DNA from 3 places in the Bradyrhizobium sp. 159 genome. Region 2 is predicted to be linked to each of the others. Evidence: predicted binding sites of a transcription regulator. Region 2 holds the regulator's gene; each other region holds the start of a gene.
The links. Region 2 encodes PhoB, which activates phosphate uptake and scavenging genes when phosphate is short. Its sites were predicted from a motif close to TGTCATNNANCTGTCAT; they were not measured.
Positions count from the first base shown of each region.

Region 1: IVA96_RS25870 (DUF47 domain-containing protein) is a predicted target of PhoB. The motif match lies at 7,779-7,795, and genes of this name have one in related genera.
Region 3: IVA96_RS25485 (RNA degradosome polyphosphate kinase) is a predicted target of PhoB. The motif match lies at 7,648-7,664, and genes of this name have one in related genera.

Region 1 is NZ_JADPKE010000088.1:137,556-147,870, reverse strand. It holds gene IVA96_RS25920 (sulfite exporter TauE/SafE family protein) at 1-324, opposite strand, end outside; gene IVA96_RS25915 (TetR/AcrR family transcriptional regulator) at 328-960, opposite strand; gene IVA96_RS25910 (tRNA-binding protein) at 1,180-1,551, opposite strand; gene IVA96_RS25905 (ArsC family reductase) at 1,653-2,027, shown strand; gene IVA96_RS25900 (hypothetical protein) at 2,024-2,671, opposite strand; gene IVA96_RS25895 (ABC transporter ATP-binding protein) at 3,023-3,778, shown strand; gene IVA96_RS25890 (ABC transporter ATP-binding protein) at 3,771-4,517, shown strand; gene IVA96_RS25885 (ABC transporter substrate-binding protein) at 4,553-5,773, shown strand; gene IVA96_RS25880 (branched-chain amino acid ABC transporter permease) at 5,848-6,711, shown strand; gene IVA96_RS25875 (branched-chain amino acid ABC transporter permease) at 6,713-7,681, shown strand; gene IVA96_RS25870 (DUF47 domain-containing protein) at 7,840-8,484, shown strand; gene IVA96_RS25865 (inorganic phosphate transporter) at 8,581-9,588, shown strand; gene sugE (quaternary ammonium compound efflux SMR transporter SugE) at 9,581-9,895, opposite strand; gene IVA96_RS25855 (peptide chain release factor 3) at 10,053-10,315, shown strand, end outside.
Region 2 is NZ_JADPKE010000068.1:50,593-60,907, reverse strand. It holds gene IVA96_RS19085 (ATP-binding protein) at 1-673, shown strand, start outside; gene pstS (phosphate ABC transporter substrate-binding protein PstS) at 819-1,832, shown strand; gene pstC (phosphate ABC transporter permease subunit PstC) at 1,992-2,981, shown strand; gene pstA (phosphate ABC transporter permease PstA) at 2,986-3,831, shown strand; gene pstB (phosphate ABC transporter ATP-binding protein PstB) at 3,828-4,649, shown strand; gene phoU (phosphate signaling complex protein PhoU) at 4,661-5,377, shown strand; gene phoB (phosphate regulon transcriptional regulator PhoB) at 5,392-6,099, shown strand; gene IVA96_RS19050 (GcrA family cell cycle regulator) at 6,360-6,872, opposite strand; gene IVA96_RS19045 (aspartate aminotransferase family protein) at 7,341-8,549, shown strand; gene argF (ornithine carbamoyltransferase) at 8,549-9,472, shown strand; gene IVA96_RS19035 (Hsp33 family molecular chaperone) at 9,628-10,315, shown strand, end outside.
Region 3 is NZ_JADPKE010000088.1:62,670-72,984, reverse strand. It holds gene IVA96_RS25515 (ABC-F family ATP-binding cassette domain-containing protein) at 1-1,448, opposite strand, end outside; gene IVA96_RS25510 (hypothetical protein) at 1,557-1,730, opposite strand; gene IVA96_RS25505 (sulfur globule protein precursor) at 1,963-2,220, opposite strand; gene ndk (nucleoside-diphosphate kinase) at 2,534-2,956, shown strand; gene IVA96_RS25495 (TerC family protein) at 3,001-3,861, shown strand; gene ppx (exopolyphosphatase) at 3,865-5,367, opposite strand; gene IVA96_RS25485 (RNA degradosome polyphosphate kinase) at 5,383-7,575, opposite strand; gene IVA96_RS25480 (DnaA/Hda family protein) at 7,715-8,392, opposite strand; gene IVA96_RS25475 (CDP-alcohol phosphatidyltransferase family protein) at 8,482-9,024, opposite strand; gene purM (phosphoribosylformylglycinamidine cyclo-ligase) at 9,179-10,252, shown strand; gene purN (phosphoribosylglycinamide formyltransferase) at 10,252-10,315, shown strand, end outside.

The sequences.
Region 1 (10,315 bases), on a different contig from region 2:
GGTCCATTGCAGCACTGTGTCGGGCGTGGCGGCCGCAGCATAACTACCGCTGGCGCCGCCGATGAGAAATCCGATGCCGATCCAGACGATCCATTGCAGCGGGCTGCGGTTGCCGCTCTGCCAGTAGCGGCGTACGCCCGCAAGGCCCGTCGGCGGCACTTGTGCGATCAGAGATGTGCCCTGGGCGACGTGCTGCTCGGCGCCGAGCAACAGCACGGAGAAGATGACGAGGCCGCCGCCGGGGCTCCTGCCCGAGAAGCCCGATGCCAATCCGGCGACCAGACCGACGCCGGCGCCGGCGAGGAGTTCATATATCCAGGTCATCGTTCATGTCCTGGTTCGTCGCTTGACGTCCGCCTTGGTCGTGCGCAGGCCGTCGACCACGCTGTCAACGGCCATCATGCAGGCGTCGACGTCAAAATCCTCGCCCCAGCATTGTTGCAGCACAAAACCCTGGAAAATCGCGATCAGCACGCGCGCGATCGCCTCGGCGCCGAGGTCGCGCTTGATGAGTCCGTCATGCTGGCCGCGCTCGACCAGCGCCACGATCATCGCGCGCGGCATGTCGATGCCTTCGACGACGCTGCTGCGGACGCGGCGGTTGCGCAGCGCTTCGGCCCAGCCATGAATGCCGACACGGCGGCGGGGCTCGCCGGCGGGATCGGTAAGCCATTGCGCGTAGACGCGGACCAGCGCGTGCAGCCTTTCGATCGGATCGCCCGATCCTTGAGCGACCGAGTTGAGCACGGCCTCACGGCGATGCCGGTCGTCCGCGAGCGCTTCGATCAGATCGTCCTTGCTCTGGAAATAGAGATAGACCGCGCCATGGCTCAAGCCCGATCGCTTGACGATATCGGCCATGCCGGTCTGGTGAAAACCGTTCTCGGCAAAGCAGGCGAGGGCCGCTTCGAGGATCTGCTGCCGCCGGCCTTCGCGCTTCTTGTCGCTGATCTTGGGCATCGGCTCAGTCCATAAATAACTGACAGATTGATCACTTTGGAGGTTTGTCAGCGACGGACAAATTCTCGGTGATCTACATAAAAAACGATCGATCAGTCATTTTTAAAGCAGAGCGGCAGCGAGGTCAAGACCTGCCGGCGCCGGACCGGGAGACAAGCCGGTGAAGTGGCTGACGCGCCCTGCCAGCGGCGGCGGGGCGGCTCTTGGCTCGGGGTGCCGCTAGAACAGCCGTCCGCCGTTGGGCACGGGCTTGCTCGGCTGCACCAGCACGACCTTGCCGGCAGCATCGGGGAAACCGAGGGTCAACACCTCGGATACGACCGGGCCGATCTGGCGCGGCGGGAAATTGACGACGGCCGCGACCTGCAGCCCCACCAGCGTCTCGAGCGGATGATTTTCGGTGATCTGCGCCGAGCTCTTGCGGACGCCGATCGCAGGGCCGAAGTCGATCCATAGCCGAAAGGCCGGCTTGCGCGCCTCCGGAAACGGCTTGGCGTCGACGATGGTGCCGACGCGGATATCGACCGCGAGGAAGCTGTTGAAGTCGATGGCCGGCGAGGCGGCGGCCGCGGGGTCGTGAGTGACGTGCATAGTCCATCCGTTCGGCAAATGGCGTCGTTCGCAATATTGTCGCGCGAACCGGAGTTTCGTACAACGCTGCGGTCACCATGCGACGCATGCGCGAGGACGACTTGCCCAACATCATCTACGGCATCAAGAACTGCGACACCATGAAAAAGGCGCGCACCTGGCTCGACAGCCATGGCGTGCCTTACGAGTTTCACGACTACAAGACGGCGGGAGTCGAGAAGGACAAGCTCAAGCAATGGAGCGAAAAGGTCGGCTGGGAGACGTTGCTCAATCGCGCCGGCACGACTTTCAAAAAGCTCCCCGATTCCGACAAGGAAGGGCTCGGCGAGAAGAAGGCGCTGGCGTTGATGCTAGCGCAACCATCGATGATCAAGCGGCCGGTGCTGGAAATTGGCGGCAAGCTGCTGGTCGGATTCAAGCCCGATATCTATGCCAAGGAAGTCGGCGCCAAGAACGCTGAAGCCAAGGCGCGCTAATTCAGTTCGATGGTCTCGGCGGTGACGCTTGGGCCGGACTGGTCGGCGATCTCGACCACGTCGGCTGCTGCGATGCGACCAGGCGCGCGATGAAAGAGGTCGCGGTCGATCACGACGCGCAGTCTCGGACGCGGCGGCGCGTCATTTCCGCGCATCAGATTCTTGATCTCGAAGCCGCCGTCCTCGCAGAAGGTCTTCACCGACGCGATGATGTGGCTGACCTTGTCCTCGGTCAGGAACGGCAGCAACAGCCGTTCGTAGGCGACGATGCGACCGTAGATGTCGTCGATGTCGGCAACGCTGTAGATCGGAAGCCCGCGCGCAACGCATTCGTGATAGAGGGGCATCACGAAGGGCGCGAGCCGCGGTCCGACATAGTCGTGCAGCAGGGTGCCTTTGCCGCTGTGGCCATAGGCGCGCGAGATGCGCGTGCCTTCGCTCTGGATGATCAGGTGCGGCGTCGGCGTCGAATTGTCTACCGTGTAATAGATGAGATCGGACAGCTCTTCCTCGAGCCGCGCGGGCTGGTACTCCCAGATCGCCGGTGCGACCTGCTGGCGCGCATAAAGTCGCAGCCACGTGTTCAGGAGATCACGCTGCCTGATCGACTTGACGACGGAGGGCGCGGCGCTTGCGAAATCCAAAACAATATTCCCGGCATGTCAAAACCCGCACATGATCCATGCCGCGGGAAAATTTTCTATGAAGGCTGGCGCGGGAGACGAAAGACCGTTAACGACGGCTTGACGACCGGTGCCTTGCGAACCGGGAGGCCGGGCAGGCACGACATCAAAACATCTCCGACTAAGGGAGCATTTGTATCCCAGCCGGAGGCCTGATCTGCTCAGCTTTCCGCCTTGCCTAACCCCCGTCACCTCCGGCATATTCCGCGCCCGGAGGCGGCGTTCCGGAGGGGCTCCAAGGCCTCCGGAAAGCCGAAGCAACAAGGACAGCCACGCGCGGCCAGCGCGTCGCGCGGGCAGGGGGAAATCTGTTTGGCCGATGAGTTCATTCTCGAAACGGAAGGCTTGACCAAGGAGTTCGCGGGCTTCTTCGCCGTCCGCGACGTTGCGCTCAAGGTTCGCCGTGGGAGCATTCATGCGTTGATCGGTCCGAACGGGGCCGGCAAGACGACGTGCTTCAATCTTTTGACCAAGTTCCTCAAACCGTCTGCCGGAAAGATCCTGTACAAGGGACAGGACATTACTGCGATGGCGCCGGCCGACGTGGCGCGCATGGGCTTGGTTCGCTCGTTCCAGATTTCGGCGGTTTTTCCGCATCTCACCGCGCTGGAGAACGTCCGCGTCGCCCTTCAGCGCCAGCACGGCTCTTCGTTCGACTTCTGGCGCTCCAAATCCGTGCTCAACTGCTTCAACGATCGCGCGCGCGAGCTGTTGAACGATGTCGGCCTCAGCGAGTTTGCCAATACGCCGGCGGTCGAGATGCCCTACGGACGCAAGCGCGCACTGGAGATCGCAACCACGCTCGCGCTCGACCCCGAGATGATGCTGCTGGACGAGCCGATGGCCGGCATGGGTCACGAGGACATCGACAAGATCGCGGCGCTGATCAAGCGCATCTCCGCGAAATATACCATCCTGATGGTCGAGCATAATTTGAGCGTCGTGGCCAATCTCTCCGACATCATCACCGTGCTGACGCGCGGGCAGGTGCTCGCGCAGGGCCATTACTCCGAGCTCACCAAGGACGAGCGCGTCAAGGAAGCCTATCTGGGAGCCGGTCATGCCTGACACTGCGATCGCCGAGGCTCCGGCAAAGGCCGCGACCGGCGGAAACATCCTTCAAGTCCGCAACCTGGAAGCTTGGTACGGCGAGTCCCACATCCTGCACGGGATCAACTTCGACGTGAATGCGGGCGAGGTCGTCACCCTGCTCGGGCGCAACGGCGCCGGCAAGACGACCACGTTGAAATCGATCATGGGCATCATCGGCAAGCGAACCGGCTCGGTGAAGTTCAACAATCAGGACATCATCCGCGCGACCTCCGACAAGATCGCGCGGATGGGTATCGCCTTCTGCCCCGAGGAGCGGGGCATATTCTCCAGTCTCGACGTGCGGGAGAATTTGCTGCTGCCCCCGGTGGTCCGCGAAGGCGGGCTGCCGCTCGATCAGATCTTCGACCTGTTCCCGAACCTGAAGGAGCGGCTCAACAGCCAGGGCACCAAGCTTTCGGGCGGTGAGCAGCAGATGCTGGCGATCGCGCGCATCCTGCGCACTGGCGCGAGCTTCCTGATGCTGGACGAGCCGACGGAGGGCCTTGCGCCCGTCATCATCCAGCAGATCGGCCACACCATTGCGCGGCTCAAGAAGGAAGGCTTCACCATCCTTCTCGTCGAGCAGAACTTCCGTTTCGCATCCACTGTCGCCGACCGCTATTACGTGGTCGAGCACGGCAAGATCATCGACGGATTTTCCAATGCGGAGCTTGCCGCCAACATGGACAAGCTCCACACCTATTTGGGTGTCTAGAACTGCCAACGAAAAAATTCAAAAAGGAAAGTTGCATGAAGACCAGGTCGATTGCGTCATTGCTGCTGACCACCGCGCTCACCTTCGCAACAGGTGTCGCGTCCGCGCAGGACAAGACCGTCAAGATCGGCGCGCTATCCGATCAGTCCGGCCTCTACGCCGATCTCGGCGGGCCGGGCTCGACGCTTGCCGCGCAGATGGCCGTTGAGGATTCTGGCCTCGCGGCGAAGGGCTGGAAGATCGACATCATCTCGGGCGATCACCAGAACAAGCCCGACATCGGCACTGCGATCGCGCGGCAATGGTTCGACGTGGACAAGGTCGACGTCATCGTCGACGTGCCGAACTCGGGCGTCGCGCTCGCCGTCAACAACGTCATCAAGGAAAAGAACGGCGTCTATATCAATTCCGGTGCGGCGACCTCGGACCTCTCCAACGCGCAGTGCTCGCCCAATACCGTGCACTGGACCTACGACACTTACATGCTGGCCCACACCACCGGCCAGGCGCTGGTCAAGGCCGGCGGCGACACCTGGTTCTTCCTGACCGCGGATTACGCCTTCGGCGCGGCGCTCGAGCGCGACACCACGGCGGTCATCACCGCCAACGGCGGCAAGGTGGTCGGCGGCGTCAAGCATCCGCTGAACACGCCGGACTTCTCCTCGTTCCTGCTTCAGGCGCAGGCCTCCAAGGCCAAGATCATCGGCCTGGCCAATGCCGGCGGCGACACCACCAACACCATCAAGCAGGCGGCCGAGTTCGGCATCGTCAAGGGCGGTCAGAAGCTGGCGGCGCTGCTGCTCTTCCTCACCGACGTCAAGGCGATCGGCCTCGAGACGGCGCAGGGCCTCAACTTCACCGAGACGTTCTATTGGGACATGAACGACCAGACCCGGGCGTTCTCCAAGCGCTTCGCCGAGAAGATGAAGAACAATGCGCCGCCGACCATGGTGCAGGCCGGCGTCTATGCGGGCGTGCGGCACTATCTCAAGGCCCTCGAAGCGCTCGGCGGCAATCCGCATGACGGCGTCAAGGTGGTCGAGAAGATGAAGTCGATGCCGACCGAGGACGATCTGTTCGGCAAGGGCGAGATCCAGCCCAACGGCCGCACCATTCACAACGCCTATCTATTCGAGGTGAAGAAGCCCTCGGAGTCCAAGGGACCGTGGGACTTCTACAAGCTGGTCGGCACGGTGCCGGGCGATCAGGCCTTTACGCCGCTGTCCGAGAGCAAGTGCGCGCTCTTGAAGAAGTAAGATGACGGCCCGCAGGCCATCAGGCTTGCGGGCGACTTTTTAAGGGAACGCCGAAGGGACCGGGTGCGGGATCGATGCAGGCTCTTTACGCTCAGCTACTGGTGGGACTGATCAACGGCTCGTTCTACGCGCTGCTCAGTCTCGGGCTTGCCGTGATCTTCGGCATGCTCAACATCATCAATTTCGCCCACGGCGCGCTCTACATGATGGGCGCCTTCGTCGCCTATTTCCTGCTGAACCTCGGCGGCATCAATTATTGGTGGGCGTTGCTGCTGGCGCCCATCATCGTCGGCATTTTCGGCATGATCCTGGAGCGGACCATGCTGCAATGGCTGACCGGGCTCGACCACCTCTACGGCCTGCTCCTGACCTTCGGCATCGCGCTGATCGTGCAGGGCGTGTTCCAGAACTATTTCGGCTCCTCCGGCCTGCCTTACGCCATTCCGGACCAGCTCAAGGGCGGCATGAACCTCGGCTTCATGTTCCTGCCCGTCTATCGCGGCTGGGTGGTCGTGTTCTCCCTGGTGGTGTGCCTTGCGACCTGGTTCCTAATCGAGAAGACGCGGCTCGGCGCTTACCTGCGTGCCGCCACCGAGAACCCGACGCTGGTGCGCGCCTTCGGCGTCAACGTGCCGCGCATGATCACGCTGACCTATGGTCTCGGCGTCGGCCTTGCCGCGCTCGCCGGCGTGCTCTCGGCGCCGATCAACCAGGTGCGGCCGCTGATGGGCGCCGACCTCATCATCGTCGTGTTCGCGGTAGTCGTGATCGGCGGCATGGGATCGATCATGGGCTCGATCATCACCGGCTTTGCGCTCGGTGTGATCGAGGGCCTGACCAAATATTTCTACCCCGAGGCCTCCAACACCGTCGTGTTCGTGCTGATGGTGCTGGTGCTCTTGGTGAAGCCAACGGGATTGACGGGAAGGGCGGCCTGATATGACAGCCTTGACGGACGACACGCTGCCGGTAACCCCGCGCACGGTGCGCGACGAGATGATCGTGTTCGTAGTGATGGCGCTGCTCTTGGCGTCGGTGCCGTTCACAGGAGTCTATCCGTTCTTCGTGATGCAGGCGCTGTGCTTTGCGCTGCTCGCCTGCGCCTTCAATCTGCTGGTCGGCTATGGCGGCCTGCTGTCGTTCGGGCACGCGATGTTCCTGGGGACTGCCGGCTACTGCAGCGCACATGCGCTGAAGGTGTGGGCGCTTCCGCCCGAGCTCGGCATCCTCGTCGGCGTCGCCGCCGCGTTCGTCCTGTCGATCGTGACCGGCTACATCTCGATCCGTCGCCAGGGCATCTATTTCTCGATGATCACGCTGGCGCTGTCGCAGCTTCTTTATTTCATCTACCTGCAGGCGCCGTTCACCCATGGCGAGGATGGCATCCAGGGCATTCCACAAGGGTACATGTTCGGTGTGCTCGATCTGTCCAAGCCGACCGTGCTCTACTATGTCGTGCTGGTCGGCTTCCTCGCCGGCTTCCTCTTGATCTTCCGCATCATCAACTCGCCGTTCGGCGAGGTCCTGAAGGCGATCCGCGAGAATGAGCCGCGGGCGATCTCGCTCGGCTACCGTACCGACCAGTACAAGTTCCTGGCCTTCATCCTGTCGGGCACGCTGGCCGGCTTTGCCGGTGCGCTGAAAGTGTTCGTGGCGCAGAACGCCTCGCTCACCGACGTGCACTGGTCGATGTCGGGCGAGGTCGTCCTGATGACGCTGGTCGGCGGTCTCGGAACCATCTTCGGTCCCGTGATCGGCGCCTTCGTGATCATCGCCATGCAGCAATATCTGGCGGGCTTCGGCCAATGGGTGACGGTGATCCAAGGCGCGATCTTCGTGATCTGCGTGCTTACCTTCCGCCGCGGGGTCATCGGCGAAATCGCGCATTACTTCCGGCGATCGCTCTAAGTAGCTGATTTAAAATCGGTTTACCGGTCGCTCGAAAGCGGTGGATGATCCGGCGCCGCGGGCGTGAGATGACACGCGCGTGGATCGAAAATGGTCTATGACAGTTTCATGACGGCCCATTCGGGCCAGGCCATTTTTCCAACCGGTAGCCTATCCCCATGATGCGATGGTTTCGTGCTTTCCTGCCCAAGGAGGAACGGTTCTTCGACCTGTTCGACCGTCATGCCCAGACCGTGATCCAGGGCTCGATCGCGCTCCAGAGCATGCTCAACGGGGGCGAGGAAACGCCGGTCTATTGCCAGCGCGTCAACCAGTTCGAGAACGACGCCGACAACATCACCCGCGAAGTGCTGACGGCGGTGCGCCGCACCTTCATCACTCCGTTCGACCGCGGCGACATCAAGAACCTGATCACCTCGATGGACGACGCCATCGACCAGATGCAGCAGACGGCGAAAGCCGTGATGCTGTTCGAGGTCCGCGCCTTCGAGCCGCCGATGCGCGAGATCGGCGGGCTTCTGATCGAATGCGCCAATCTGGTCGGGCGCGCGCTGCCGCTGATGCAGTCGATCGGCCCGAACGTCGCCATGCTGACGGCGATCACCGAAGAGCTGGGCAAGCTGGAGGGCCGCGTCGACGACCTCCATGACATCGGGCTGAAGGAGCTGTTCCTCAAGCATCGCGCGGGCAACGCGATGGATTTCATCGTCGGCGCAGAGATCTACGACCATCTCGAGAAGGTGGCCGACCGTTTCGACGACGTCGCCAACGAGATCAACAGCATCGTGATCGAGCAAGTGTAACGCATGATCCGGAAAAATGTGCCGCGGTTTTCCTTCGCGACAAGCGCTGAACGCGTTTGCGCGGAGATCATGCGAAAAAATTGAGGCAGGGCCGCTGTGGATGCTGCGTTGGCTCTTCCCGTCCTGGTCGGCTTGATCGCCGTCGCGCTGCTGTTCGATTTCTTGAACGGGCTCCATGACGCCGCCAATTCGATCGCGACCATCGTCTCGACCCGCGTGCTGCGGCCACAATTTGCGGTATTCTGGGCCGCGTTCTTCAATTTCGTCGCCTTCATGGTGTTCGGGTTGCACGTCGCCCAGACCATCGGTACCGGCATCATCGATCCCTCCATCGTCGACGCCCAAGTGATCTTTGCGGCCTTGGTCGGGGCCATCGTCTGGAACCTCGTGACCTGGGCGCTCGGCATCCCGTCATCGTCCTCGCATGCGCTGATCGGCGGGCTCGTCGGCGGCGGCATGGCCAAGGCGGGCATTTCGGCGGCAGTGTGGAGCGGATTGTCGAAGACGGTGCTGGCAATCGTGCTGTCGCCCCTGGTCGGCTTCCTGCTCGCAATGATGCTGGTGGCGATCGTGTCCTGGGCCTCGGTGCGCTCGACGCCCTTCGCCGTCGATCGCGCCTTCCGCATCCTGCAATTCGCCTCCGCCTCGCTCTATTCGCTCGGCCATGGCGGCAACGACGCCCAGAAGACGATGGGCATCATCGCGGTGCTGCTCTATTCGCAGGGTCATCTCGGCAGCGAATTCTCGGTGCCGTTCTGGGTCGTGCTGTCCTGCCAGGCCGCGATGGCGCTGGGCACGCTGATGGGCGGCTGGCGCATCGTCCGCACAATGGGCCTGCGCATCACCAAATTGACGCCCATGCAGGGCTTTTGCGCCGAGACCGGGGGCGCTGCGACCCTGTTCATGGCGACCTTCCTCGGCGTTCCCGTCTCGACCACCCACACCATCACCGGCGCCATCGTCGGCGTCGGCGCCGCCCGCCGCGTCTCGGCGGTGCGCTGGAACGTTGCGAGCTCGATCGTCTATGCCTGGGTGATCACGATCCCGGCCTCGGCCATCGTCGCCGCGCTGACCTGGTGGGTGGTCAAGATCTTCGTCAAGTAACGAACTTTAGGCCGGCAATTCCGGCGACGATGAGCCCGATGCTGGCGAGGCGGAACGCCGTGGCCGGCTCGCCGAACAGGATGATGCCGAGCGTCGCGGTGCCGACCGCGCCGATTCCGGTCCAGACAGCGTAGGCGGTTCCGACGGGCAGTGATTTGAGAGCGAGTCCGAGCAAGATGACGCTGCCGGCCATGGCCGCGAGCGTGACGACGGACGGAACAGGCCTGGTAAAGCCCTCGGTGTATTTCAGGCCGATCGCCCAGGTGATCTCGAGAAGCCCGGCGATCAACAGGATACTCCAGGCCATGACGACCCTCCATTCTAGGCAGGGTCGTCCCCGCGACTGAGGTGCTGAGAACGGGAAGGCCGTCCTTCCCAAATGCCGATATGGGGCTGGCCGGAAGGCCACGCAATCACCAAATGAGGCTTGATCAGGCCCAGTTTCCCTGCCAAACGCTCCCGCCATGTCCGACATCGTCGCCACCGCAGCCGAATCGCCGGCCCGTTCCCCGCTTGCCGCTGAAGTGGCGCGGCGGCGGACCTTTGCGATCATCTCCCACCCCGACGCCGGCAAGACCACGCTGACCGAGAAGCTGCTGCTGTTCGGTGGCGCCATCAACCTCGCCGGCCAGGTCAAGGCCAAGGGCGAGCGCCGCAACACGCGTTCCGACTGGATGAAGATCGAGCGCGAGCGCGGCATCTCGGTCGTGACCTCGGTGATGACCTT
Region 2 (10,315 bases):
GCGCACTCCGCTCGCCGCACTGTCGGGCTTCATCGACACACTCCAGGGCCAGGCCAAGGACGATCCAAAAGCGCGCGAGCGCTTCCTCGGCATCATGCACAACCAGGCCACCCGCATGGCGCGCCTGATCGACGATTTGCTGTCGCTGTCGCGGGTCGAATTGTCGGCCCATGTCCGCCCCGACACCCTGGTCGATCTCTTGCCGATCATCCGCCAGGTCGCGGACGGGCTCGAACCGCTGGCGCGGGAGCGCCAGGTCGATGTCGAGACCCATCTGCCGGAAGCCGCCGTGATGATCGCGGGCGACCGCGAGGAGCTGCTCCGCCTGTTCGAGAACCTGATCGAGAACGCGCTCAAATACGGCGCATCGGGCGGACGCGTCATTGTGTCGCTGACCTCAAGCGCGGTCACTGATGGGGCTCAGGAAATCCGCGTCATGGTCCGGGATTTCGGCCCCGGCATCGCACCGGAGCACCTGCCCCGGCTGACGGAGCGCTTCTACCGGGTCGACGTCGGCGACAGCCGCGCGCAGGGCGGAACCGGGCTCGGATTATCGCTGGTGAAACATATTCTTAACCGTCATCGCGGCCGGCTTCTGATCGAAAGCGTCCCCCGGCAGGGCGCCACTTTTACCGCCTGTTTTCCCCAGACGAGGACTTCGGCTGCGACCTGAAAATCAAGCGATTCCAATTGCTTGAGGGTGTCATCCAGCTGTCACGAAACCTTCGTAAAAGCACAGCCGACCGCTCCTAAAGGGGCGGCGCGGGGAGCGCGATCGGGCGCGGACGGCGCTTCGCTCCCCCTGTATGGAGACCAGCATGAATTTCCTCAAAACGATCGTCGCTGCCGGCTTGGTCGCCGCCTCGGCGACGGCGGCCTTTGCTGCCGATATCACGGGTGCCGGTGCGACGTTCCCGTTCCCGATCTATTCAAAGTGGGCTGATGCCTACAAGAAGGAGACCGGCAACGGTCTGAATTACCAGTCGATCGGCTCGGGCGGCGGTATCAAGCAGATCCTGGCTAAGACCGTGACCTTCGGCGCCAGCGACGCGCCGCTCAAGGCCGAGCAGCTCGAGAAGGACGGTCTCGTGCAGTGGCCGATGGTGATGGGCGCCATCGTCCCCGTCGTCAACCTCGAGGGCGTGAAGCCCGGCGAGCTGGTGTTCGACGGCGAGACGCTGGCCAACATCTATCTCGGCAAGATCACCAAATGGGACGACGCCGCGATCAAGAAGCTCAATCCGAACGTGAAGCTGCCGGCGGAGGCGATCACCGTGGTCCGCCGTTCCGACGGTTCGGGCACCACCTTCAACTTCACCAACTATCTCTCCAAGGCCAGCGCGGACTGGAAGAGCAAGGTCGGCGAAGGCACCGCGGTGGAGTGGCCGGTCGGCGTCGGCGCCAAGGGCAACGAAGGCGTGTCGGGCAACATCAGCCAGACTAAGAACTCGATCGGCTATGTCGAGTACGCCTATGCCAAGCAGAACAAGCTGACCTACACCGGTCTCGTCAACAAGGCCGGCAAGCCGGTGCAGCCGACCGTCGAGGCCTTCCAGGCCGCCGCCTCCAACGCCGACTGGGCCAAGGCTCCCGGCTATTACGTCATCCTGACCGACCAGCCGGGCGAGAAGTCCTGGCCGATCACGGCGGCGACCTTCATCCTGATGCACAAGTCTGTGACCGACAAGGCCGCCTCCCAGGAAGCCATCAAGTTCTTCCGCTGGGCGTTCAAGAACGGTGGCAAGGCGGCTGAAGAACTCGACTACATCCCGATGCCGGACAGCGTCGTCCAGCTGATCGAGAAGACCTGGGCCGCCGAGATCAAGAGCTGAGGCGAACGGCTCTCATGTCCCGGACGCGCAGCAGCGTGAAATGCTGCTGCGCTGCGCCGGGACAACAACCGGGCCCCGATCAGCGTCGTGCTGTGTCGGGGGCGCGGGACCGGCAACAAGCGTCTATAAATCTGGGTACAGGGGATCGGCGTGGCAGAGATGGCCGTTCAGAGCGACGTAATCGACGACGCCGGACCGTATGACCGCGCCAAGGCCTTGAGCGCGTTCAAGCTCGGCGACGTCACCTTCTACTGGATCACGCGACTTTCCGCGATCTCGGTGCTGCTGATCCTCGGTGGCATCATCATTTCGCTGATCGTTGGCGCCTTCCCCGCGATGAAGGAATACGGCCTCTCGTTCCTATGGACGCAGCGCTGGGCGCCGTCGGCCGATCCGCCCGTGCTCGGCGCGCTCGGGCCGATGTACGGCACGCTCGTCACCTCCTTCATCGCGATGCTGATCGCCATTCCGGTCGGTCTCGGTATTGCGATCTTCCTCACCGAGCTCTGCCCGCAATGGCTGCGCCGCCCGATCGGCATGGCGATCGAGCTGCTCGCCGGCATTCCCTCGATCATCTACGGCATGTGGGGCTTCTTCGTGCTGGGCCCGTTCCTGGCCAACACCTTCCAGCCGTTCATGATCAGGGTCTTCGACGGCGTCCCCGTGCTGGGGGCGATCTTCGCAGGTCCGCCGTCCTATCTCAGCCTGTTCAATGCCGCGCTGATCCTCGCCATCATGGTGCTGCCCTTCATCACCTCGATCTCGGTCGACGTGTTCAAGACGGTGCCGCCGGTGCTGAAGGAAGCCGCCTACGGCGTCGGCTGCACCACCTGGGAAGTCGTCCGCAGCGTGGTGATCCCCTACACCCGCGTCGGCATCATCGGCGGCGTCATGCTGGCGCTCGGTCGCGCGCTCGGCGAGACGATGGCGGTGACCTTCATCATCGGCAACTCGTTCCGCATCTCCTCGTCGATCTTCGCTCCGGGCACCACGATCTCGGCGGCGATCGCCTCCGAATTCGCCGAGAGTGACGGCCTGCACCAGTCCGGCCTGATCCTGCTCGGCCTGCTCCTGTTCGTGCTGACGTTCTTCGTGCTCGCGGCCGCGCGGCTGATGCTGATGCGGCTGGAAACCAAGGCCGGAAAGTGACGCCATGAACCCGATCTATTCGCGCCGTCGCCGCTGGGACATCGTCATCCGCGGTCTCTGCATCGCAGCCGCCGCCTTCGGCGTCACTTGGCTCGCGCTGATTTTGATCACGCTGCTTTACAATGGCCTGGCCGGGCTCAACTACCAGGTCTTCACCGAGAACACGCCCCCGCCCGGATCGAACGAGGGCGGCCTGCTCAACGCCATCGTCGGCTCGCTGATCATGACCGTGATCGGCGTCGGCATCGGCGCGCCGCTCGGCCTGTTCGCCGGCACCTATCTCGCCGAGTACGGCCGCAACGACAAGCTGACCTCGGTGATCCGCTTCATCAACGACATCCTGCTCTCGGCGCCTTCGATCATCATCGGCCTGTTCATCTACGGCGCGGTGGTGGTGCCGATGCGCGGCTTCTCGGCGATCGCCGGCGCGCTGGCGCTCGCCGTGATCGTGATCCCGGTCGTGGTGCGCACCACCGAAGACATGTTGCTGCTGGTGCCGAACCCGCTGCGTGAGGCTGCCAGCGCGCTCGGCCTGCCGCGCTCGCTGGTGATCAAACGGATCGCCTATCGTGCCGCGCGCTCCGGCCTGATCACCGGCGTGCTGCTGGCGACTGCGCGCGTCGCCGGCGAGACCGCGCCGCTGCTGTTCACGGCGCTGTCGAACCAGTTCTTCAGCCTCGGCCTCGACAAGACGATGGCCAACCTGCCTGTCACCATCAACAACTTCGTGCAGAGCCCCTACGCCTATTGGAAGCAGCTCGCCTGGAGTGGGGCGCTGCTCATCACCCTGACCGTGCTTGCCCTGAACATTGGCGCGCGCATCCTTGGCGCCGAGAGGACTGCAAAATGAGTGAAATGTCTGTTTCCGTAAGTGCGCCGACCGTTCATCCCGGCTCACAGCCGCTACCCGAGGCGCCTGCCAAGGTCACCGCGCGCAACCTCAATTTCTACTACGGTGAGCACCACGCGCTGAAGAACATCAATCTGGCCCTCGGCACCAACCGCGTCACGGCCTTCATCGGCCCGTCGGGCTGCGGCAAGTCGACCCTGCTGCGCATCTTCAACCGGATGTACGATCTCTATCCGGGCCAGCGCGCCACCGGCCAGCTGTTGCTCGACCAGACCAATATCCTCGATCCCAAGCTGGACCTTAACCTGCTGCGCGCCCGGGTCGGCATGGTGTTCCAGAAACCGACGCCGTTCCCGATGACGATCTACGAGAACATCGCCTTCGGCATCCGCCTCTACGAGAAGATCTCGAAGTCCGAGATGGACGACCGCGTCGAGAAGGCGCTGCGCGGCGGCGCGCTGTGGAACGAGGTCAAGGATAAGCTCAACGCGTCCGGCTTGTCGCTCTCCGGCGGCCAGCAGCAGCGCCTCTGCATCGCCCGCACGGTCGCGGTGCGGCCCGAAGTGATCTTGTTCGATGAGCCCTGCTCGGCGCTCGACCCGATCTCGACCGCCAAGGTCGAGGAGCTGATCCAGGAATTGTCCGAGAACTACACGATCGCGATCGTCACCCACAACATGCAGCAGGCGGCGCGCGTCTCTGATAAAACCGCCTTCATGTATCTCGGCGAGCTGATCGAGTTCGACGACACCAGCAAGATCTTCACGTCGCCGAGCGACCGGCGTACGCAGGATTACATCACCGGCCGGTTCGGCTGAGGAGACGGGACATGGGTACTGAACATACCGCAAAGGCCTTCGATACCGACCTCCAGGAGCTCACTCGCCTCGTCGCCGAGATGGGCGGCATCGCCGAGCGCATGATCGTCGATTCCGTCGACGCGCTGATCCGCCGCGACGTCGCGCTCGGCCAGCGCGTCGTCACCACCGATGCCGAGCTCGACGCGCTTCAGAAGCGCATCGAGGAGCGCGCCGTGCTCACCATCGCCCGCCGCCAGCCGATGGCGGTGGATTTACGCGAGATCGTCGGCGCCATGCGCGTTGCCACCGATCTCGAGCGCATCGGCGACCTCGCCAAGAACATGGGCAAGCGCGTTGCGGCGCTGGAGACGGACTTCCATCCGCTGAAACTGTTCCGCGGCCTGGAGCACATGACCGACCTCGTGCAGCAGCAGGTCAAGTCGGTGCTGGATGCCTATGCCGCGCACGATTTGCCGGCGGCGATGGCGGTGTGGAAGGGCGACGAGGAAGTGGACGCCATCTGCACCTCTCTGTTCCGCGAGCTCCTCACCTATATGATGGAGGATCCGCGCAACATCTCGTTCTGCATCCATCTGATGTTTTGCGCCAAGAACATCGAGCGCATCGGTGATCACGCCACCAACATCGCCGAGACCGTGTTCTACATGATCGAGGGGCAGGCGATCACCGACAAGCGGCCGAAGGGCGACATGACGACCTTCGCCACGACGGTACCGAATACCTAGGGAGCGACGACAACATGGGCGCACGCATTATGGTGGTTGAGGACGAGGAAGCTCTCACCGAGCTTCTCCGTTACAACCTCGAAGGCGACGGCTATGACGTGGAGACGGTAATGCGCGGCGACGACGCCGACACCCGCCTCAAGGAACACATCCCCGATCTGATCGTGCTCGACTGGATGCTGCCGGGACTGTCCGGCATCGAGTTGTGTCGGCGGCTGCGCACCCGTCCCGAGACCAAGCAGCTCCCGATCATCATGCTGACCGCGCGCGGCGAGGAAAGCGAGCGGGTGCGGGGTCTTGCGACCGGCGCCGATGACTACATCGTCAAGCCGTTCTCGGTGCCGGAGCTGCTCGCGCGCGTGAAGGGCCTTCTGCGGCGCGCAAGCCCCGAGCGGCTCGCCACCGTGCTCGCCTATGGCGACATCGAGCTCGATCGCGACAAGCGCCGCGTCGCGCGCTCGGGCCGGCCGATCGATCTCGGCCCGACCGAATATCGCCTGCTGGAGTTCTTCCTGGAGCATCCCGGCCGCGTGTTCTCGCGCGAGCAGCTGCTCGACAGCGTCTGGGGCCGCGACATCTACATCGACGAGCGCACCGTCGACGTCCATATCGGCCGCCTGCGCAAGCTGCTCAATCTCGGCCGCGAGCAGGACCCGATCCGCACCGTCCGCGGCGCGGGTTATGCGCTGGATGATCGGTTTGCAAAGGCGGAGCAGACGTAGGCCCAACTGCGTCACCAAGCTCGGTCGTCGTCCCGGACAAGCGTAGCTCCCGGCAACGCGCAGCGTTGTCCGGAGCGAAGCGCCGATCCGGACGCATAGCCACAGGACGTGGTTGTTGCGCGAAAAGGTAACTCCGAGTCCCCGTAACCACGGCTTGCGGTGGCTATCGGTCCCGGTCCGGCGCTTCGCTTGTCCGGGACGACGTCGGGTTTGTTGCGCCGTCACCGCGTGACGGCTGCCGGTTCGATCTCAGGAAATAATCACCGCGTGCTCGGCTTCGGTGCCGCCCGCCGGCGATCCGCTGCCGGCTGATAGGCGACGCGCGAGTGCTGGGCGCAGTAGGGCAGGCCTGACAGCGCCTTGCCGCCACAGAAGAAGAAGTCCGGGCTGGAGGGATCGCCGACCGGCCAGTGGCACGTCGCCTCGTTCAATTCCAGCAGCGACAGCCGCTGACTCATCGGCACCACGTTGTCGTAGGTGACCGGTTCGGCCTCCACCTCGACCTCGAAGGCCTGCGCCAGCGCGGTGTTGCCGCGCGAGATCGGCCGGGTCACCCGCATCATATGCTGCGCGGGCCGCGCCTTGCGCGGCCGCGGCGCTGCCGATGAAGGGCTCTTGGCGCGGCCCGACAGGCCGAGCCTGTGCACTTTGCCGATCACGGCATTGCGGGTCACATTGCCGAGCTCGGCCGCGATCTGGCTGGCCGAAAGTCCGGCCTCCCAGAGCTTTTTCAGCTGCTCGACGCGATCGTCGGACCAGGTCAAAACCGTCATTGCACCCTTTCCCTCGTTGCGCGCCGCCATCCTGGGGCCTCACAGCGAATGCTTAAGCCTTGAAAAACCCGTGCCGTCAGAATCCCTTAAGGCTCGCCGGGCGCGTGACTGACGCCCGAACGTTTACGCCGGTACATGAGGACTCTTGGGATCAGAACCGCTGCACGAGATGTCGTATCTGACAGTCCAAACGCTACAATATGGCGTGACTCCCGCGCAAGAGTCCGCCGACTCGCTTCCACATGTTCCGTGGTGAAAACCCCGCAAGATCGGCACCGCAAGACTACGGATTTCGCGTTTCGCGAGGCTTTCCGGGCGGCATTGACACCCGTCTTGCCAGGCATAAGATGGTGACGCGTGCCGCCCTTAAAAGGCGGCACGTTTCGTTTTCCGGACCGGTCAATGGTGCGCTGCGCAAGGCATGCCAGGCAGGTCTCAACGTCCAAATGCAACATCCAAGTGATGGTCATGACCAACAGCGCCGCGCCGCATCTGCTTCCCGTTTTCGCCAGGGCGGACCTTGGCTTCGAGCGCGGCGAAGGCTGCTGGCTGATCGCGACCAATGGCGATCGCTATCTCGATTTCACCTCGGGCGTCGCCGTGAACGCGCTCGGCCACGCCCATCCTGCGTTGGTCAAGGCATTGCAGGAGCAGGCGACCAAGCTCTGGCACATGTCGAACCTGTTCCAGAGTCCCGATGGCGAACGGCTTGCAACGCGTTTGTGCAACGAAAGTTTCGCGGACTTCGTGTTCTTCTGCAATTCCGGCGCCGAAGCGTTGGAATGCGTGATCAAGGTCGTGCGGCGCTATCATGCCGCCAAAGGCCATCCCGATCGCTATCGCATGATCACCTTCGAAGGCGCCTTCCACGGCCGCACGCTGGCGACGTTGGCGGCGACGGGCTCGGCAAAATATCTTGAAGGTTTCGGCCCGCCCATGGATGGCTTCGACCAGGTCCCGCATGGCGATATCGAGGCCGTGAAGAAGGCGATCGGTCCGCAGACCGCCGGCATCCTGATCGAGCCGATCCAGGGCGAGGGCGGTGTGCGTTCGTCAACACCCGCCTTCCTCAAGGCGCTGCGTCAGCTCTGTGACGAGAAGGGCCTGTTGCTCGCGTTCGACGAGGTGCAGACCGGCATGGGCCGCACCGGCGATCTGTTCGCGCATCGCCGTCTCGGCGTCACCCCCGACGTGATGTCGCTGGCGAAAGCGCTCGGTGGCGGCTTCCCGATCGGCGCTTGTCTTGCCACCGCGGAAGCGGCCTCCGGCATGACGCCCGGCTCGCACGGCTCGACCTTCGGCGGCAATCCGCTCGCGATTTCCGCTGCGAACGCCGTGCTCGACGTCATGCTCGAGCCCGGCTTTTTCGATCACGTGCAGAGGATGTCGCTGCTGCTCAAGCAGAAGCTCGCCTCGGTGATCGATCGCTATCCTGATGTCGTCAGCGAAGTCCGTGGTGAGGGGCTCCTGATCGGCATCAAGGCGGTCGTGCCTTCGGGTGATCTCGTTACCGCCCTGCGCAACGAAAAGCTGCTCACCGTCGGCGCCGGCGACAATGTGGTGCGCTTCCTACCGCCTCTGATCGTCACCGAAGCCGAGATCGAGGACAGCGTCGGGCGGCTCGAGCGCGCCTGCGCGGCGATCTCGTGCAGTCAGACCAAGCGGGCGGCAAGCTGATGAGCAATTCGCCAAAGCACTTCCTCGACATCAACGAGCTCCCGCTGTCGGAGCTCAAGCGCATGCTCGCCGCATCCTCCGCCATGAAGGCGAAGCAGAAGGCGCATCAGCCGGTCAGGCCGCTCGAAGGCAAGACGCTGGCGATGATCTTCGAGCGCCCCTCGACGCGGACGCGGGTGTCGTTCGACGTCGCCATGCGCCAGCTCGGCGGCGAGCCCATCATGCTCACCGGCGCCGAAATGCAGCTCGGCCGGGGCGAGACCATCGCCGACACCGCGCGCGTGCTGTCGCGCTATGTCGACGCCATCATGATCCGCATCCTCAATCACGAGGCGCTGCTGGAGCTTGCGGCCCATGCGACCGTGCCCGTCATCAACGGCCTGACGCGCCGTTCGCACCCTTGCCAGGTGATGGCCGACCTCATGACCTATGAGGAGCATCGCGGCCCGATCGAGGGCAAGACGGTGGCCTGGACAGGCGACGACAACAACGTGCTGGCGTCCTGGGCCCACGCCGCCGAGCGCTTCAAGTTCCAGCTCAACGTCGCAACGCCGCCGGAGCTCGCGCCGAAAAAGGCGATGCGCGATTGGATCAAGATGACCAATGCGCCGATCGTGCTCGGCACCGATCCGGAAGCCGCCGTGAGGGGCGCCGACTGCGTCGTCACCGACACCTGGGTGTCGATGGGCGACAAGGAAGGCGAGCACCGCCACAACGTGCTCAAGCCCTACCAGGTCAATGCCAAGCTGATGTCGCTGGCCAAGCCCGACGCGCTGTTCATGCACTGCCTGCCTGCCCATCGCGGCGAGGAGGTCACGGATGAAGTGATCGACGGCCCGCAATCGGTCGTGTTCGACGAGGCCGAAAACCGCCTGCACGCGCAGAAGGGCATTCTGGCCTGGTGCTTTGACGCGGTGAAGTAGCGCAGCCTGGTGAAGGCGAAGTGGGTTTGGTTCGTCGTCCTGGCGAGAAGCCGGGACGACGCCGAACCAGCAGTATCGTGTGTGATCATAACTGCCTCGGGAACACTCCCTCGCGCCCCCTTCCATTTCCCACCTCCGACCCCAGATACACGGCCATGGTTTCCCAATCCCCTGACATGAAAACCGGGCCAGAAGGCCCGGTTCGCGCGCCATCACCGGTTCCGATCGATGACGCCGTGCTGCCCTACGAGGTCGACGCACTCGACGTGCGCGGCCGCTTGGTGCGGCTCGGTCCGGCGCTCGACGACATTCTCACCAAGCACGATTATCCCGCTCCCGTCGGCAAGCTGCTCGGCGAGGCCATCGTGCTGACGACGTTGCTCGGCTCGGCGCTGAAATTCGAGGGCCGCTTCATCCTCCAGGCCCAAACCGACGGTCCGGTGTCGTTCTTTGTCGTCGACTACATGGCGCCGGATCGCCTGCGCGCCTATGCGCGTTTCGATGCCGCGCGTCTCGGTAACGCCAAAGATTCCGGCACGCTGCTCGGCCGCGGTCATCTCGCCATGACCATCGACCAGGGCCCCGACATGAGCCGTTACCAGGGTCTGGTCGCGCTCGACGGTGGCAGCCTGGAAGAGGCCGCTCACGAATATTTCCTCCGCTCCGAGCAGATCCCGACGCGCGTGCGTCTTGCGGTCGGCGAGGAGTGGCGCAGTAGCGACGGCGGCAAGCATCGCTGGCGCGCCGGTGGCATGTTGATGCAGTTTCTGCCCAAGGCGCCGGAGCGCGCGCGGCAGGCGGACCTGCATCCCGGGGATGCGCCCGAAGGCAGCGAGGTGCACA
Region 3 (10,315 bases), on a different contig from region 2:
GAAACCATGATCACTGCGCCGGGAAACTCGTTGATCGCCTCCGCGAGCGCGGCGCGGCTGTCGATGTCGAGATGATTGGTCGGCTCGTCCAAAATGATCATGTTGGGGCCGAAGAAGGTCGCTAGCCCCAGCAGCAGCCGTGCCTTCTCGCCGCCCGACAGTTTTCCGGCTATGGTGTCGGCGGCCTTGCCGGAAAAGCCGATCGCGCCGGCGCGGGCGCGCACCTTGGCTTCCGGCGCATCGCCCATCAGCTTGCGCACATGGTCGTAGGCGGAGGCGTCCTCGTTCAGTTCGTCGAGCTGGTGCTGGGCGAAATAGGCGGTCGACAGCTTGTCCGCGCGGGTCACTCTGCCAGAGAACGGAGCGAGCCGTCCGGCGAGCAGCTTGACCAGCGTCGACTTGCCATTGCCGTTGGCTCCGAGCAGCGCGATGCGGTCGTCATTGTCGATGCGTAAGGTGACGCGGCTCAGCACAGGCGTTTCCGGATCGTAGCCGACCGAGACGTTGTCGACGGCGATGATCGGCGGGGACAGGATCTTCTCCGGCGCCGGAAAGCTGATCTCGCGCACGTCCTCGGTGACCAGCGCCGTGATCGGCTTCAGCCGCTCCAGCATCTTGACGCGGGACTGCGCCTGCCGCGCCTTGGAGGCCTTGGCCTTGAAGCGGTCGACGAAGGCTTGCAACCGTGCGCGTTCGGCTTCCTGGCGCTTGACCTGCTTGGCATCGAGCAATTCGCGCGCGGCGCGCTGCTCCTCGAAGGAGGAATAGGTGCCCTTGTAGAGCGTGAGCTTGCCGCGCTCCAGATGCAGGATCTGGTCGACCGAGCTGTCCAGGAGGTCGCGGTCGTGGCTGATCACGATCACCGTGCGCGGATAATGCGCGAGGTGATCCTCCAACCACAGCGTGCCTTCGAGATCGAGATAGTTGGTGGGCTCGTCGAGCAGCAACAGGTCGGGCGCCGCGAACAGCGTCGCGGCGAGCGCGACGCGCATGCGCCAGCCGCCGGAGAACTCGGCGCAGGGGCGGAGCTGATCGGCGGCGGAGAAGCCGAGGCCGGAGAGGATCGCGGCCGCACGGCTCGGCGCCGAATGCGCGTCGATATCGACGAGGCGGGTCTGGATCTCGGCGATCCGGTGCGGATCGGTCGCGCGCTCGGCCTCGGCGAGCAGCGCGTCGCGTTCGAGATCGGCCCTGAGCACGACAGAGATCAGGCTCTCGGGGCCGTTCGGCGCCTCCTGCGCCAGGCTGCCGACGCGCCAGCGCGGCGGCAGCGTCACCGAGCCGTGCTCGGCCGCGAGATCGCCGCGGATCACCTTGAACAGGGTCGACTTGCCGGTGCCGTTGCGCCCGACCAGGCCGACGCGGGACCCGGGCGTGATCTGCACGGAACTCTGGTCAATCAGAAGGCGTCCGGCGAGGCGGACGGAGAGATCGGTGATGGACAGCATGCGGCCTTGTCACCGCAGGGCGCGTCGAACGCAACCCGTTTTTCCAAGCTTGTCGTTCAGCGTGACCCTTCGGAAAACCGCTTCACACCTTTCCCGATCATGCTCCCATCAGTGCGATTCGCGCTCGCGCTGCCTCAATTCGTTGAGCAACTTCTCGAGGTGCGTCGGGAGGCGGGGATCGGGGCGCAGACTCTGCTGAAGCCGTTCGCCCACGGCATCGCGAATCGAGCGGCTGGTGCGCCGGTCGATCTGTTCGCTGTCATTGGCAAAAAGGCCAGCCATCGCGCGGTTCCGTGTTCTCAGAGTAAGGACACGGTACCAAGTCATTGCGCCCAAAATGGTTTCGCTGCTTGCGGGGAATCCCCGGGATTCTCGTAAAAATTGTATTATGCCAGCCATGTCCGCCCAAATAAAAGGCCCCGGCGCGGACGCCGGGGCCTCTCCTGAAGGGTTACCTTGGGGGCATAGGTAACCCCTTTGTTCAGGAAGGTGCTTGCGGAAGGTGCTGTCGGGCTCAGTAGCAGCGGTTGATCAGCCGCCAGCGGGGTCCCCAGGGGGTCGGGACCAGCCGGCGCACGTAGCAGCCGCCATAACCGTAGGAGACGGGACCGCCGACATAGAAACGCGGTCCGCCCCAGCCGCGGTGCCAGCCGCCGCCGTGCCAGCCTCCACCGTGCCAGCCGCCATGCCAGTGGGCGGAAGCGGAGGTCGGCGCCAGCGCGGCACCGAGCGCGACCGCGGCAACGGCGGCAAGCGAAAGTTTCCTCAACATGGTGATCTCCTCAACAACTGCCGGCGCGGGGCTATCGCGCCGATGGAAAGGCCGCCGAAACGCTCTGCCTCATGGTCAGGCTTCGGTTTCGATAGCCCCGACCTTACGCCCGCGAAGCTGAACCGAACCCTGATGCGGGTTTCAGATTCGGTTCATCTGAGTGAAATCGGTGTAATCCATGTTGAATCGCGGGCTGCGAGGCCTGCGGCGAAGCGCCTATGCGGCTGTTTCGGCGGTCGCTTGCCGTCCGGCAATGGCGCCGATATAAGCCCCGCAACTGCGAACCCCCGCATTCTCCCCGAGGACAAGATTTATGGCCATCGAACGCACTTTCTCGATCATCAAGCCCGACGCGACCGAGCGTAACCTGACCGGCGCGGTCAACGCCGTGATCGAAAAGGCGGGCCTGCGCATCGTCGCACAGAAGCGTATCCGCATGACCAAGGAGCAGGCCGAGACCTTCTATGCCGTGCACAAGGCGCGCCCGTTTTTCGGTGAGCTCGTCGACTTCATGACCTCGGGCCCGGTCGTGGTGCAGGTGCTGGAAGGCGAGGGCGCGATCGCCAAATACCGCGAGGTGATGGGCGCGACCGATCCGGCCAAGGCTGCCGAGGGCACCGTCCGCAAGCTCTACGCCAAGTCGATTGGCGAGAATTCGGTGCACGGCTCGGATGCGCCGGAGACGGCCGCGATCGAGATCGCGCAGTTCTTCTCTGGCAACGAGATCGTCGGCTGATCTATCAGCCGATAGGTTAGGTACGACGGGCGAAAGGACTCATTGTGGACTGGCTCTGGCAGATCTTCGATCCCGCTACGATCGGGGCATTCTTCACCCAGTTCCGCAACGAAATGGCTGCGCCGACCTTCTGGATCGCGGTTGGCAAGATCATCTGGATCAATATCCTGCTTTCCGGCGACAACGCGCTGGTGATCGCGCTCGCTTGCCGCGGCCTCAGCCCGCGGCATCGGCTGTGGGGCATGATCTTCGGTGCCGGCGCGGCGGTGATGCTGCGGATCATCTTCACCGGCATCGTCGCGACGCTGATGGAGCTGCCGTATCTCAAGCTCGTCGGCGGCCTTGCGCTGATCGTAATCGCGGCAAAGCTCTTGGTGCCGGAAAACGAGGACGAGGATGACGTCGAGTCGGCCTCGCATCTGTTGCAGGCCATTCAGATCGTCGTGGTCGCCGACATCGTCATGAGCCTGGACAACGTCATTGCGGTCGCTGCCGCAGCCAACGGCAGCGTGCCGCTGCTGATCCTCGGCCTCGCCATCAGCGTGCCGCTGATCGTCGCAGGTGCCGCGCTGATCATGGCGCTGCTCGCAAAGCTGCCGGTCCTGGTTTGGGCTGGTGCTGCGCTGCTCGGCTGGATCTCGGGAGAAGTGATCGCGACCGATCCCGGCGTCGCGCCGAAGCTGCACACGCTGTTCGACGGCCCGCTCGGCGCCTCGCTGGACAGCATGCTCGGCGCACTTCGCATCCCGCCGCAATTCACCCATGGCGGCGGAGGCGGCGAATATCTTTGCGCGCTTCTCGGCGTCGTCGTCGTGCTGGTCGTCGGCACCATCTGGCGTCGGCGTAGCCTGGGCGCGGCCGCGCTCGAATCCTCGGAGCGCCACGCCAAGGCCTCGGTCGAATAGTTTTCAGCGACGGACGATCGAGCCGGCGCGGCCAATCAGGCGGGCGAGCTGGCGGAAGCGGCTGCCGACGCGGTCGGCGACGAGATCGCCGAGGCGGTGTTCGAACACCAGCATCAGCTTGCGGCTCTGGCTGCGGAAATGCGTGGCGGGTAGCACGCCCGGCCGCGCCGCCGAAATCAGGTGCGCGACGCGGAACGCTGCTCCCAGGAGGCGGGCGCGCTCGAGCTGCGCCGGCGTCAGCAGGCTCTGCATGGTGAGCGGCGGCTGGTTTTCCTCGCTCAGGCCCGCATAGCGATAGAAAACCGACAAGCCGACGAAGGCGCGCTCGGTGTGGGTGATCGCGCCGAAATTACCATTGACGACGAGGCTCAGCGTCTGCTCGCCGCGATGATCGGGGTGCACGCGCCAGCCGATGTCGGAGAGCAGGCACGCGGTGTGGCGCAGGCGGCGGTCCTCTTCGGTCTCGCGCAGCTTCACGACGCGCGCAAGGCGGTCGGTCCAGGCGATCAGCTCGCGGGCATGCTTCGCCGAGCGCGACAGCAGCTGGTTGAGCTCCTCTGCGGCGCAGATCAGCCCGTCCTTGTTGCGTTCGGAGTCCGAGAGCTTCTCGTGCAACAAACCCTCGCGCACGCCGAAGGTCGAGAACACGATGGTTTTCGGCTTCGCCACGCGGATGATGTGCTCGAGCACCAGGGCGGCGTAGGTGAGGAGGGGGCGGCGTGCATCAGCAACGATCTCGATATCGGCCAGCATGTCGGCGGCCGCAAGCCGGCGCAGACGCCGCGAGAAGTCGAGCGCCTCGGCCGCCGAAATCGAATAGCCGTGCATCACCTGGAGCGGATAGCCGCTCTGGATGATGTGAATACGCGCGAGCGCACGCCAGGTGCCGCCGACCGCGTAGAAAGTGCGGCCGCGACCCGCGGCGAGCTGCGGCACCTCGTCGAGCGCCTCGCGCACGATGCGGTCGGCGCGCTTGAGCGATTTGTGTGCGAGGTCCTGGAGCGCGAGGCCACCGAGCGGCAGCGTCACGCCGCTGCGCACGCTATTCCTGCGCACGTCGATCAGCTCGAGCGAGCCGCCGCCGAGATCGCCGACGATGCCGTCGGGATGATGGATGCCGGAGATCACGCCGAGCGCCGACAGCCGCGCTTCGCGCGGCCCCGACAGGATCTCGATCTTCACGGCGCAGATGCGCTCGGCCTTCGCGATGAAGTCGGGACCGTTGGAGGCGTCGCGGCAGGCGGCAGTCGCAATCGCGAACACGCGTCCGACCTGCATCACGCGGCACAGGGCGCGGAACCGCTTCAGCGAGGTCAGCGCCTTGTCGACGGCGTCGGGCGCGAGCAGGCCCGTGCTCTGCACTTCGCGCCCGAGGCCGCACAGCGTCTTCTCGTTGAAGATCGGAATGAGGCTGCGCGCCAGCGCCTCGTAGACGACGAGGCGGACCGAGTTCGAACCTATGTCGATGACCGCGACGCTCGAGCCGCGCTTGCGCGGCTGCTTCACGTTGAGAATCCGGGATCAGGATTGATGACGTTCATTACGCCGCGTGAGACGGCGCGGCGAGGATTCCTTGAGCGACTTTCCACGGCCAGACAGACTCGGATTCGTCATGAAGTAGTTGTGGACGTTGAAAGGCTCCTCGCCCTTCGCGGCTTTCATACGCGTTGAGGACCCGTCCGGCAACAATTGCCAGCTCTGCTCATTGTCCTTCAGGTTCGCGACCATGATCTGTTCGAGAACCTGCTGATGCACCGTGGGATTTTGCAGCGGACACAGCACCTCGACGCGGCGGTCGAGGTTGCGCGGCATCATATCGGCCGAGGAGATATACACAGCCGCTTTTGCGCTCGGCAGGCCTTGGCCCATGCCGAAGCAGTAGATTCGGCCGTGTTCCAGGAAACGTCCGATGATCGACTTGACACGGATGTTCTCCGACAGACCGGGGATCCCGGGCCTGAGACAGCAGATGCCGCGCACCACGAGCTCGACCTGGACGCCGGCCTGCGAGGCCTCATAGAGCGCGTCGATGATGTCGGGGTCGACCAGCGCGTTCATCTTCATCCAGACCGCGCCGTGCCGGCCGTGCCGTGCATGCGCGGTCTCGCCCTGGATGTGCTCGATGATGCGCTTGCGCAAGGTCAATGGCGACACCGCCATCTTCTCCAGATCGCTCGGCGCGGCATAGCCGGTGATGAAATTGAATACGCGAGCCGCGTCGCGGCCGATGGTCGGGTCCGACGTGAAGTAGGAGAGGTCGGTGTAGATGCGCGCGGTCACCGAGTGATAATTGCCGGTGCCGGTATGCACGTAAGTTGTGAGGCTGCCGCCCTCGCGGCGCACCACCATCGAGAGCTTTGCGTGCGTCTTCAGTTCGAGAAAGCCGTAGACGACCTGCACGCCGGCGCGCTCGAGGTCGCGCGCCCAGCGGATGTTGGCCTCTTCGTCGAAGCGCGCCTTCAGCTCGATCAGCGCCGTGACCGACTTGCCGGCCTCGGCGGCTTCGGCGAGCGCACGCACGATCGGCGAGTTGTTGGAGGTGCGGTAGAGCGTCTGCTTGATCGCGACTACATCTGGGTCGCGCGCGGCCTGCTGCAGAAACTGCACCACCACGTCGAAGGATTCGTAGGGGTGATGGACGATGAGATCCTTCTGCCGGATCGCAGCGAAGACGTCGCCGGCATGCTCGCGCACGCGCTCGGGATGGCGAGGCACGTAAGGGGTGAATTCGAGGTCGGGACGGTCGAGACGAGTGAGCTGCGAAAGCTCGTTCATGGCGAGCACGCCGTCGACGAGAAACACCTCGTCGTCAGCCGTCGACAGCGCATGCTGCACGAAGCTGCGCAGCTGCTCCGGCATCTTGGCGTCGATCTCGAGCCGGATCACCGACCCGCGGCGGCGCCGCTTCAGCGCGGTCTCGAACAGGCGAACGAGGTCTTCGGCCTCTTCCTCGATTTCGAGCTCGGAGTCGCGGATGATGCGGAAAGCGCCCTGGCCATGCAGATTATAGCCGGGGAAGAGACGGTTGATGAACAGGGCGGTTGCCTGCTCCAGCGAAATCAGCCGGACGGCCTTGCCTTCGGCCGGCAGGCGGATGAAGCGGTCGATCTTGCCGGGCATGCGGATCAGGGCGTTCATCTGCTTGCCGTCGGCAGCGCGCGTGAGCTGGAGCGCGATGGTGAAGCCGAGGCTAGGAATGAACGGGAAGGGGTGGGCCGGATCGATTGCGAGGGGAGTCAGCAGCGGGAACACGTTATTGAGGAAGTAGTCCTCGATCCAGGTCCGTTCCGGCTTGGTGACGTCCTTGCCGTCGACCAGGACGATGCCGACCTCGGCGAGCGTGCCGCGCAGGTCGCGCCAGATCGCCTGCTGGTCGGAGGCAAGTTGGGAGACGGTACGATTGATCAAGGCAAGCTGCTCCGACGGGGTCAGGCCGTCCGGGCTGCGCTCGGCAATGCCCTCGCGCACCTGGGCCTTGATGCCGGCGACGCGGACCATGAAGAACTCGTCGAGATTGTTTGCCGAGATCGACAGGAATCGCACCCGCTCCAGCATGGGATGGCTGGGATTGACCGATTCTTCCAGGACACGGCGGTTGAAATGCAGCCAGGACAGCTCGCGGTTGATGAACCGTTCGGGGCTCGAAGCGATCGCCGGCAGGCTCTCCGTTTCCGGGGCTTTTTCTTTGATTTCAACAGCTTGCGCAGAGTCCATGAGAAGTCGATCCATCCAGTTCACCCCAATTGCGACTTACGCGCAAAATCGGTGGGAGCATGTGTTAGAGCGATGACGTTTCGATGACATTGATGTTCCGCCGCTCCGCCGCGTCAAGCGGCTGGTGCCAGCGAACTGGTCAGACGTCCCGAAGCAGCTCGGCCGCCAGCGCCCGGGTGACGGGGCGGCCAAGCCGCAGGGCCTCGCTGTCGAGCAATTCTACCGCCTGCCGGGCGGCGGCCGAGGATCGCTCCAGCCGGGTAGCGAGGTAGCTGACGATGCTCTCATCCACCGTGAGCTGGCGGTCAGCGCAGAATTTGACGATCAGGCCGCGGAAAAGCTGGTCGTCCGGCGACCGCAACGCGACCACCGGCACGGCGCGCAGACGCGAGCGTAGGTCGCGAAGCTCGATCTCGAGCGATGCGGGTAGCTCGCGCCCGGTGAAGAGGACGTAGGCGCCATCCTCGCGGGCGAGGTTCATCAGGTGGAAGAGGGCGCGCTCGTCAAACTCTTTCGCCTTGAGATCTTCGACGACCAGCGCTCCGGTCGCGAGCGCGCCCGGGACCGCGGCGGCGGCCAGCGCATTGGCCGTGGTCGAGCGGGCGCCTGATACCTCGGCCCAGATCGCGGCGAGATGGCTCTTGCCGCTGCCTTCGGGGCCGGTCAGCCACATGATCCGGTTCGGCCATTCCGGCCAGGCGTCGATCAGGCCGAGACCGGCCGCGTTGGCGGGGCCCTCGAGGAAATTGTCCCGGCTGAGGCTTTCCGCATGCGGAAGCGAAAACGCCAATTGTCGGGGATGAACGCGGCCTGCCACGCTTGCCTTGCTCCATGCCGGCGTCCCGGCCTCGTTTGAAAAGATTCGACTTTCGAGCGGGAGTTGGCCTTTTGCGGGGCCACATCCACTCATTTGGCCTCGATCGTGCTCATGTGCCGCAGCCACTCGACGAGATAGAGCGACACCGAGGAGAGCGTGAACACCGTGACGAGGCCCATCAGGATCATATCATAGGGTGCCGGCTTGAAGCCGAAGGCAAGCGCCGCCAGCACCAGCGCCGCGAATGCCACTTGTGCCACAGTATTGAGCTTGGACACCTTTGACGGCTTCATCTCGACCGGCCGGTCGAACAGCCAGGATACGATCACGGCGGCGACGATCATGATGTCGCGCGAGACCACCAGGATGACGATCCAGCGCGGAATCGCCCCCCAGATGCCCAGCGCCATGTAGATCGAGACCAGCAGCGCCTTGTCCGCGAGCGGATCGAGCAGGGCGCCGAGCTCACTCGCCATGTTGAACCGCTTGGCCAGGAAGCCGTCCACGGCGTCGCTGATACCGGCGATCAAGAAGACCGCGAACGCCACCTCCATTTGGCTCGACACGATGGCCCAGACGATGATCGGGACCAGCATGATGCGGCCCAGGGTAATGATATTCGGAATACTCACGCGGCGCTTCCCGGCACCCGGCCTGACCTCGGATCCGGCCCCTTGGGAGGCTGAACCGGTTGATATCTACATACTATAAGGCGGGGCGCCACGCTTGCCATTGCGTGTCCCCGGAATTCGACGTAACCAGCCGCAAACCCACTGGAAATCGGGCATGACCGACCGCAAAAACGGCCTCACTTACGCCGATTCAGGCGTCGATATCGACGCGGGCAACCGCCTCGTCGACCTGATTAAGCCGATGGTGCGCGCCACCGCGCGGCCCGGCGCCGACGCCGAGATCGGCGGTTTCGGCGGCCTGTTCGACCTCAAGGCGGCCGGTTTCAAGGACCCCGTCCTGGTCGCCGCCACCGATGGCGTCGGCACCAAGGTCAAAATCGCGATCGAGACCGGCCTGCATGGCGGCATCGGGATCGATCTTGTCGCGATGAGCGTCAACGACCTCGTGGTCCAGGGCGCCGAGCCGCTGTTCTTCCTGGACTATTTCGCCTGCGGCAAGCTCGATCCGGAGGCCACCGCCGCGATCGTCGCGGGTGTTGCGGAGGGCTGCCGCGAATCCGGCTGCGCCTTAATCGGCGGCGAAACGGCCGAGATGCCCGGCCTCTACAAAGACGGCGATTACGACCTCGGCGGATTTGCAGTGGGCGCCGCCGAACGCGGTACGCTGCTGCCGCGCCCGGACATCGCGGCGGGCGACGCCGTGATCGGGCTCGCGTCGTCGGGCGTGCATTCCAACGGCTTCTCGCTGGTGCGCAAGATCGTGGAACAATCCGGTCTCGGCTTTCAGGCGCAGGCGCCGTTCGCGCCGGTCATGACGCTCGGCGGCGCGCTGCTGACGCCGACGCGGCTCTACGTCAAATCCTGCCTGCGTGCGATCCGCGAGACCGGCGCGGTGAAGGGGCTGGCCCACATCACCGGCGGTGGTTTCACCGACAACATTCCGCGCGTGCTGCCGAAGAACCTCGGCGTCGGCATTGACCTCGCACGCCTGCCGGTGCTGCCGGTGTTCAAATGGCTGGCCGCGCAGGCTGGCATCGCCGAGCTCGAAATGCTGCGCACCTTCAATTGCGGTATCGGCATGATTGCGATCGTCGAGCCTGACAAGGTCGAGCAGGTGGTTGAGGTCTTCAACGATGCCGGCGAGACCGTGGCGCAGCTCGGCACCGTGATTCCCGCCGAGGGCGAGCACCGCGTCGTCTATAACGGCCATCTCGACCTGGCGCTGTGATGAAGCGCCGCGTCGCCATCCTGATCTCCGGCCGCGGCTCCAACATGACCGCGCTGATCAAGG